DNA from 3 places in the Paenibacillus sp. FSL R7-0345 genome. Region 3 is predicted to be linked to each of the others. Evidence: predicted binding sites of a transcription regulator. Region 3 holds the regulator's gene; each other region holds the start of a gene.

Region 1 (3,284 bases), 290 kb from region 3:
ACACCAATCAGATCCAGACGCTGTCCGCCGGTTACCTTCACTACCTTCACATCATATTTCAGGGATACATCAGCAATCCGTTTCAGATCTTCCGGTGTAGTTACACCGCCGTACATACGCGGAACAACTGTAAAGGTACCATCCTTCTGAATATTGGCGCTCATACGCTCATTGACAAAACGTGATTCTTTCTCGTCTTCATGAGTGTCCGGATAAATCATGCCCAGGTAGTAGTTGACGGCCGGACGGCATTTGGAGCAGCCTTCAGGCTGTTTCCACTCCAGCACGTTCATAACTTCCTTGGTAGTCTTGAGTCCCTTCGCTGTAATCTCAGCAACAATTTCATCACGGCTGAGCGAGGTACAGCCGCAGATTCCGGCTTTGGCGCTCTCTTTAAAGCTGTCACCGAGCACGAACTGGAGGATCTGTTCAACAACCGGCTTACAGCCGCCGCATGAACGTGTTGCTCCGGTGCAGGCTTTAATTTCATCAACAGTTGTAAAGCCGTTCTCTGTCACCGCATCGACAATCGCTTTTTTGGTAACCCCGTTACAGCCGCAGACGATTTCTTCATCAGCCATCGCTTCTACGGACATACCCTTTTTGGCACTTCCCCCGCTGCCGCAGCAGCCGGTTCCCATTACTTCGCTGTAAATCTCATCCGTCATCTCTGTGCCTTGTTTCACAAGCTTTTGCAGATTAGCAGATTCGGTTACATCACCGAACAGTACCGCACCGACGATCACATTATTTTTGAGCAAAATCTTCTTATAGGTTCTCTTCCACTCATCTTTGGCAGAGATAACAGTATGCTCCGGTGTATCCGTAAACTCACCTGCCGAAAAGACATCCACGCCGGAAATTTTCAGCTTAGTCGATACAACCGAACCTTCATACGGCTGGGTAGCTGCTCCGCACAGGTGCTTCGCCAATACCATTCCCTGTTCGAACAATGGGGCTACCAGACCGTAGCAGGTACCGCGGTGCTCTGTACATTCACCAACGGAGTAAACATTCTCCATCGAAGTCTGCAGGTAATCGTCAACGACAATCCCGCGGTTTACGGTGATGCCGCTGTCTTTGGCCAGCTGGGTATTCGGCTTGATGCCTACTGCCATAACCACAAAATCCGCCTGCAGCTCGGTGCCGTCACTGAATCTTAGTCCGTTAACGCGTTCATCTCCGGTCAATTCCGCTGTCTGCTTGCCCATCGCGAACTTCACACCTTGGCGTGTAAGCTCTGCCTGCAGCATCGACGATGCGGTGTGGTCAAGCTGGCGCTCCATCAGATCCTCAAGCAGATGCACTACTGTTACATCCATGCCGAGGTTAACCAGTCCTTTTGCCGCTTCAAGCCCGAGCAGGCCGCCGCCGATTACTGCTGCTGTACGGTACTGCTTGGCCGCCGCCAGCATGGCATCACAGTCAGCAATGTCGCGGAACCCCACCACGCCTTCTTTGGTGCTGCCTGGAACAGGCAGAATGAAGGAGTTGGAGCCTGTTGCAATAATGACTTTATCGTAAGGAACAGCCTGTCCGTTATCTGCGATAACCTGGCGGGATTCCTCATCGATCTTTACAACCGTAGTTCCTGTATGCAGGGTAATGTTGTTATCTGCGTACCACTGGCGGTCATTTAGAATAATATCTTCAATACTTTTGCTGCCTTCAAGTACATAGGACAGCATAATCCGGTTATAGTTGGGGTGAGGCTCACTGCCGAAGATCGTAATATCATAAGCGCCGCCCAGCTTCAAAATCTGTTCAATAGTCCCTACGCCTGCCATCCCGTTGCCTATCAATACTAACTTTTGTCTCTCCATTCTCACTGTTAAAACCTCCCCGAAGCTTTTAAAAAATCCTTTTGCTTTCTATCTCGTATCTGAATTATACATTTTAAATTTAAATGGCATTTGTGATTAGAATCACATTAATTGTGAATGTTTTCACAATATTACATGTTATGTTAGCTTACATTTGATCAGTGGAACACTTAAAGTTTGCAAAAAAAGCAGCCAGGTTTCTCAGTAGCCGCCACCGGCGTATAGAGAAACCTGGCTATAAAAACCATCTGCACCTGACCTTCTTCCCTTACCGCAAAACAAGTGAAATCTCCAGCTCATCCTGGATTCTCAGCTTCATATCGATGCCGCTGTCCAGCAGTGTCTTGTCATTCAGCTTCAGCTTCCATTCTTCATTTGAAAGCGGCTTGTATTCTTTGACAGCAAGCAGTGTCCTGTTGTTTTCGGCCAGATGAACCAGGCCGCTGCTCTTCAGCATCCCCCGCACCGTCAGATCCTCGGTATATGGGATGACATAGGAGTGGGTCAGCTCAGGCTGGCCGCTCCCGCCGTTGACGGTCAGTATAACCGGTCGGAGCGGAGTGTCCTGTACAGCTTCAGCTGTTATCAGGATTGTATCCTCCCGCTTTACCACGGTGCTTAGATCAGTAACGGGCTTGCCGCTTAATTGAATCTCCCAGTCCATGTCAGGACTGAGCGATATGTGGTTTACAGTCAACAAAGAAGTGCCGTCTCCGGCAAAAGTGACAAGGCTGCTGGCATCAAGCAGTTCCTTAACAGTGATATCCGGCTTATACGCATCACTGATCTGCCGTCCTGAGCTGCCGGTCAGATCCGTGTCCCCTACTTTCAGGGAGAACACTGGCTGAACAGCACCGGCAGCAGCATTATTTACCTCCAGATTCCCGTTCAGGGCTTTACAGCCCCCGGCAATCACAATTAGCATGAGTCCCAGACAAACCCGCCACAGCAACTTCACTGTCATTTACCGGCACCGCCTTCTTTGGCCTGAACACAGCTTCCAGCATTTTCACAGGCCTGTAGTTGTTATGTATTCATCTTATTTAAGGATAACGTAAATGGACAGGCTTCTCAAATAAAAAAAGCCCCCCAAGGGGCTTTTTCAACAGCAGACGTTGCTTATGCTTGTTGATAACGCAAGAACAGGTTGTTGTTCTCAAGGTGTACATGCTCGAAGGTCATGCCTTCCAGCTCTTCAAGCCGGGCATAGGTCAGACGGTAAGTGGTGCAGGCATGCGGCGGCGGGGTGAAGTCATTAGTAACCGCACGCAGCTCACGCAGAATTTCGCCGGCCCCATCATGCTCCTGCTCCAGATTGTGCAGCAGTTCATGCAGCTCAGCCAATTTTTGCTCGCTTGGATTTTCGCTGTAAGCCAGCATTTTAGGGAATTCCACTTCCTCTTCCTGTGCTGTGTGCTTCAGCAGATCTTCACGCAGCAGGTTGAACAGACGGTGCACTTC
Region 2 (3,284 bases), 2.5 Mb from region 3:
GAGTTATTTATAAGAAGGACGATGATAAAGCCTTTATCATTACAAATAATCATGTCATTGAAGGTTCGGGCAAGCTTGAAGTAGTGACGGTTGACGGCGTGACGCACAAAGCGGTTTTGGTAGGCGCAGACAAGGTTACGGATATTGCCGTACTGTCCATGGATGCCAAGGATGTGACAACCGTTGCCCAGATCGGTGATTCCTCCAAGCTGCGTTTGGGCGAGACGGTTATTGCCATCGGCAACCCGCTGGGTCTCGGGGATACCCTGACTTCCGGAATTGTCAGCTATACGGAGCGGACGATTCCGGTATCGCTGAACCAGGACGGGGTTTATGACTGGGAGCAGCAGGTTATCCAGACAGACGCAGCAATCAATGAAGGCAACAGCGGAGGGGCACTTGTTGATCTGAACGGCAAAGTGATCGGGATCAATACAATGAAGATCTCTGACACCGGAGTAGAAGGACTCGGGTTTGCCATTCCGGCCAACCATGTGATGAAGACAGCAGATGAGCTGGCTTCAAAGGGCAAAATTTCACGTTCCTACCTGGGTGTATATTCAGTGGATCTGAGTAATCCCTATGTCCCGCTGGCTGAGGATCAGGTGAAGGAGCTTAATCTGCCTACTTCAGTCAAAGAAGGGGTTGTTGTACTGGATGCAGTAGGCCCAGCCGAGGAGGCAGGTCTCCAGTTCAATGATGTGATTACAAAGTTTGATGACCAGCCGATTACCTCAACGCTGTCACTGCGCAAATATCTCTATGAACAGACGGAGATCGGGGATGAACTGAAAATTACGTATTACCGGAACGGGGAGTTGAAGCAGACGACTGTGAAACTTCTTGAGAAGCCGGTGGAATAAAAACGGCACAGGCTGTATATAATGAAGAGGCAGTCATGAAGGAGTGAAGCGGCCAGGCCGTCCTGAATAAAAAAAGTTTGGGGCGGCTCCGTTTCATACGTTTCAAAGCGGAATAAGCAGGGTAATTAAGAAATAACGATAGAAAATTCCGGTTGATCTCTCATTGGGAGCCCTTACATTGGAAGACAACCCTTATAAGGTAAAAAACGGAGAATTCCGGAAAGACCAGCTTGCCTTTGTTCCGAAGGTGTGGTAACATGAGAATATTAATACATTTGATACCTAATTCTCGTATTGAAAAGGGCTGTCACAATGGAATACAACCCTTTTCAATGTGTGAATTTTTTCTTTGTTTGAAGATAAAAAGAACATATTAATTTAAATTTGTGGAGGTAACACACATGCAAACAGGTACAGTTAAATGGTTCAACGCAGAAAAAGGATTCGGATTCATCGAAGTTGAAGGCGGAAGCGACGTATTCGTACACTTCTCCGCTATCACTGGCGAAGGATTCAAAACTTTGGACGAAGGCCAACGCGTTGAATTCAACGTTGTTCAAGGCAACCGTGGACCACAAGCCGAAAACGTTGTAAAACTGTAATAATAGAAGCGCCGTCCCTGCTTACACGTAAGTCGGGACGGTCTTTTTTTATAAAGATCAGAAGTCACTCACCCTTGTAAACACAGCTTGATCTAAGCAAAATAACGCTGGGCACACGTTCTGTAACAAAGGATTTGTCAGTCAGCAACTTGCAAGGGCATCGCTAGATGCTTTTTTACTTGTTGTCCAGGCATGTGACATATAAGGAAGGGAGGAACGGCAATGAACTACCGGAAAAAGCCTGTCGAGGAAGTACCGGAAGAGAATACCGCTATTTGGGCTTGTACCAACGATGACTGCAATGGATGGATGAGGGATAATTTCGCATTTGAACATGCGCCGTCTTGCCCCCTCTGCCATGCTCCAATGGCCCGTAATATGAAGATGCTGCCGCAGCTGGTGAATTCCAACGGCGATCTGAAATCACTTAAAAAGGGTATTTCCATTACCTGACCATCACCTATTATAAGTCAACCTTACAATATAAATGATGAACAAATCCAAGACGGTCAAACCGTCTTATTTTTTTTGCTTTCTATACGGAATATTGTGATATTTGTCACAAATTCATTAAAAATTAGCCTAAAACGAGGCGTATAATGTGATATATATCACACTTTAATCTTTATGTTTTTGACAGAATAGACGTATTGAATGGGGAGAAGGAAGGGGAGAAATATGGATACAGTAATGCTGTCGCGTATACAATTTGCGTCGACGACGATCTTTCATTATTTCTTTGTACCGGTGTCGATTGGTCTGGCACTGCTGATTGCTATTATGGAGACGATGTACGTCAGAAATGGCAATGAAGAGTACAAAAGAATGGCAAAGTTTTGGGGACACCTGTTCCTGATTAACTTTGCAGTAGGTGTAGTAACAGGGATTCTGCAGGAGTTCCAGTTCGGGATGAACTGGTCAGATTATTCCCGCTTTGTCGGTGACGTGTTCGGAGCTCCACTTGCAATTGAGGCGCTGTTGGCCTTCTTCCTGGAGTCTACCTTCATCGGAATCTGGATCTTCGGCTGGGACAAGGTTTCCAAGAAGATACACCTGCTGTCGATCTGGATGGTTGCACTGGGAACAACGCTGTCAGCGTTCTGGATTCTTACTGCCAACTCGTTTATGCAGCACCCTGTCGGGTTTGAAATAAATAACGGCCGGGCTGAAATGAATGACTTCCTGGCGCTCATTACGAACGGACAACTGCTTGTTGAATTGCCGCATACCCTGCTGGCTGCCTATGCAACTGGCGCCTTCCTGGTAACCGGGATTAGTGCCTACAAAATGCTAAAGAAGCAGGACGTTGCCTTTTTCAGAAGATCGTTTGAAATTGCAGCAATTGTCGGTATCGTATCCTCTGTCGGCGTAGCCGTTGCCGGGCATGCCCAGGCACAGTATCTGGTAGAGACACAGCCGATGAAGATGGCTGCATCGGAAGGTCTCTGGGAAGACAGCGGGGACCCTGCTGCCTGGACAGTGACTGCTTTCATTGATCCTGAGAATAAAGTTAACTCTGGTGAGATCAAGATTCCATATCTGCTCAGCTTCCTGTCCTACAGTAAATTCTCCGGTGATGTTAAAGGGATGAATACGCTGCAGGCGGAATATGAACAGGAATATGGCCCGGGTAATTATATTCCGCCTGTGCGGACTACGTTCTGGAGCTTCCGGATCATGGTGGCCGCCGGTTCGCTTATGGTAGTGTTTGGCCTGTATGCGATGTATCTGATGTGGCGTAAAAAGATGGAGCGTCCGAATACCTGGTTCCTGCGCTTTATGTTCTGGGGACTTCTGCTCCCGCCGATTGCGAATACCG
Region 3 (3,284 bases):
GCCGGCATTGCCGATGTGGTTATAACGAATCATTCGAAGCTGTTCGCAGATGTTAAGGCCGGGCATCAGCTGCTGCCTGCCTATGAGCATCTTGTCATAGATGAGGCTCATCATCTGGAGGATGTGGCCGGCAAGCATCTGGGCATGCAGATGAAATATTTCACTGTCGCCCATACGCTGACACGGCTGTATAAGGATAGCCGTAACGGCCAGCTTCCGGCGCTGCGCCAGACTTTACAGTCCTCAGGCAGTGAACAGGCTTCTGAATGGAGCAGTGTCATTGACCGGATTTATCCGGATCTGCTGACCGTCAAGGAGACATGGGATGTACTCAGCGATAAGCTGTTCGGCCTGCTGCCTGACCGCAGTGATGCGGCGGCTGGTGAGGCCGGACAGCTTGTGTCACGCCTGCATCCCGGCAAGAAGCCGAAGGACTGGGAAGAGCTGGCCACACTGGAGAACATGCTGAACCTCAGCCTCAGTGATATTATCCGCAGAGGCGACAAAATGCTCAGCGAAATGCGCGATACGGACAGCCAGTCCTCCTCGGACAGTCTGGTGACCGACATTGGCGGACTGTTTAAAGACCTTGCCTCCATCCGTGAGCAGATCCGCTTCTTTATGGGGCTTAATGATGAGAATGTTGTGTACTGGATGGAGGGCAGCACCAATTACCGGGGGAAATCCCTGCAGCTCTATGCTGTCCCGGTGGATGTCAGCACCCAGCTCAGAGAGCTGTTCTTCGACAAGAAAAAGAGTATCACGCTGACCTCGGCAACGCTGACTGTAGACAAATCCTTCCAGTTCATGGTGGATAATCTCGGGTTGGGCGAGGCTGCACAGCAGGACAGGCTGATGACCGCGCTGCTGCCATCACCGTTTAATTACCGTGAGCAGGCGTTGCTGGTTATCCCGCGTGATTTTCCGAGCGTAAAGGGCAGTATAGGCGATGCCAAATTTGTTGATAAGCTTGTGCACTCGCTGGCAGAAGCTGCTGCAGCAACCAAAGGACGCATGCTGGTGCTCTTTACATCGTATAAAATGCTGAGGCAGGTCTACGATCCGCTCAAGGAAGCGCTGGCTGCAGCGGACATCTCTGTGTTAGGTCAAGGTGTGGAGGGTGGCAGCCGCAGCAAGCTGATCCGGCGTTTTCAGGATAGTCCGGCAGCAGTGCTGCTCGGCACCAGCAGCTTCTGGGAGGGTGTCGATATTCCCGGAGATGCGCTGACCTGTCTGGCCATTGTCAGACTGCCGTTCCAGCCTCCGAACCACCCGCTTGCAGAGGCCAAGTCCGAACTGCTCCAGGCCCAGAAGAAGAACCCGTTCATGAAGCTGTCGGTACCGCAGGCGGTCATCCGTTTTAAGCAGGGATTCGGCCGGCTGGTTCGCACGGCCCAGGATCGGGGAATTGTCATTGTATATGATACCAGGGTAATTGAGTCTTATTACGGCAAGTATTTCCTGTATTCGCTGCCCGGACCCAAGATGGAGCATATGCTGACTGACCAGATGGTTCCGAGAATCGAGGAATGGCTTGAGGGCGGTATTTCTTAAACGCATTCATTTTTTTCTTTATCTAATACCGCATCGTCTTCCATTGAGTCCAAACGGGAGGCGGTGCGGATTTCATACACATCTGAGTTATACTATATTTAGGAGGAGAAGACATGAAATCGGACAAAATATCGGAGGCTGTCGTCCGCAGGCTCCCAGTGTACCTGCGTTTCCTGAATGATCTCCAGAAGCGCGAAATTGCAACCGTTTCTTCCCAGGAGCTGGGACAGAAGCTTGATTTGAATCCTGCACAGATCCGCAAGGATCTCGCTTATTTCGGGGATTTCGGCCGGAAGGGCATCGGTTATGATGTATCTTATCTGATCGAAAAAATCCGCCATATCCTTAAGCTGGACCAGCAGATTAACGTGGCTCTGGTCGGAGCCGGTAATCTGGGCCATGCCCTTTCGAATTACAATGCTTACCTCAAGGATACGATGAAAATCACGGCCGTATTCGATTCCTACGCACCCAAGGTGGGGCAGAAGATCAACTCCCTGACGGTTCAGCCGATGGAGGAGCTGGGCCGGACGATCCGTGAGCAGGGAATCCGGATCGGCATTATCACCGTACCGGACAGTGAAGCCCAGAATGTTGCCGATATCCTGGTGGAATCGGGCATTGAGGCGATTCTTAACTTTGCACCGGTTATTTTAAAGACTCCGCCAACCATCCGTATTCATGCGGCTGACTTTACAACGGATCTGCAGAGCCTTGCTTACTATTTGCATGACGGAAAGGAAGAAATAAAGAATGAGCAGCAATAAAACGATAATCGCGAACGGCCGGTTTCTTGTACCGGGCTTGCTTCAGCCTGTCCTGCGCGGTTACATGACGATAGAAGACGATCTGATCACATACATAGGGAAAGACGAGCCTGCTGCCGAAGAAGGCGTTCTTACGGTTGACGGCAGCCGTCTGCTGTTTATGCCGGGGCTGGTCAATACTCACGGCCATGCGGCGATGTCGCTGCTGCGCGGGTATGGTGATGATATGGTGCTGCAGAGCTGGCTGCAGGAAAAAATGTGGCCAATGGAAGCAAAATTTACCGGCGATGATGTGTACTGGGGGACAGCTCTGTCTGTTCTGGAAATGCTAAAGGGCGGAACAACGACTTTCCTGGATATGTATGATCATATGGACCGGGTGGCAGAGGTTACGGAGCAGTCCGGTATCCGCGGGGTACTGATGCGCGGCGCTATCGGCCTGTGTCCTGAAGATGTGCAGAACCAGAAGCTTGCCGAAGCCGTGGAATTTGCCCGCAACTGGCACGGCAAGGCTGACGGCAGAATTACAGCTATGCTATCGCCGCACGCACCATACACCTGTCCGCCGGACTTCTTTATGAAGTTTGTACAGGCAGCCCATGATCTGGACCTGCCAATGCATACGCATATGTCCGAGACAAGGCATGAAGTGGAGCAGAATGTTGCGGATTACGGTCTGCGTCCGGTGGCGCATCTTGAGAAGCTGGGCATGTTCACCCGCCCTTCCCTGATTGCCCATGGCGTTCATCTGAATGATGAAGAAATTGAAATTCTGGCTAAATACAATGTCGGAGTATCTCATAATCCGGGCAGTAACCTGAAGCTGGCGAGCGGGGTTGCCCGTGTGCCTGAGCTGTTAAAAGCAGGCGTTAAAGTTTCACTCGGCACGGATGGGGCGGCCAGCAACAATAACCTTGACATGTTCGAGGAGATGCGGCTTGCTGCGCTGATTCACAAAGGGGT

The links. The regulator Rex, encoded in region 3, represses fermentation and respiration genes when NADH is low (regulators of the CRP and FNR family bind a similar motif). The targets are predictions, from matches to a motif close to TTGTGAAATATTTCACAA.
Region 1: nirB (nitrite reductase large subunit NirB) is a predicted target of Rex. The motif match lies at 1,935-1,952, and genes of this name have one in related genera.
Region 2: NST84_RS30015 (cytochrome ubiquinol oxidase subunit I) is a predicted target of Rex. The motif match lies at 2,013-2,030, and genes of this name have one in related genera.

The regions. Positions count from the first base shown of each region.
Region 1 covers NZ_CP152002.1:4,766,427-4,769,710, forward strand. Annotated here, with positions in the region: gene nirB (nitrite reductase large subunit NirB) at 1-1,829, opposite strand, end outside; gene NST84_RS20670 (hypothetical protein) at 2,092-2,787, opposite strand; gene ric (iron-sulfur cluster repair di-iron protein) at 2,943-3,284, opposite strand, start outside.
Region 2 covers NZ_CP152002.1:6,936,536-6,939,819, reverse strand. Annotated here, with positions in the region: gene NST84_RS30030 (trypsin-like peptidase domain-containing protein) at 1-863, shown strand, start outside; gene NST84_RS30025 (cold-shock protein) at 1,265-1,465, shown strand; gene NST84_RS30020 (cold-shock protein) at 1,688-1,918, shown strand; gene NST84_RS30015 (cytochrome ubiquinol oxidase subunit I) at 2,144-3,284, shown strand, end outside.
Region 3 covers NZ_CP152002.1:4,475,886-4,479,169, reverse strand. Annotated here, with positions in the region: gene dinG (ATP-dependent DNA helicase DinG) at 1-1,554, shown strand, start outside; gene NST84_RS19265 (redox-sensing transcriptional repressor Rex) at 1,668-2,321, shown strand; gene NST84_RS19260 (amidohydrolase) at 2,308-3,284, shown strand, end outside.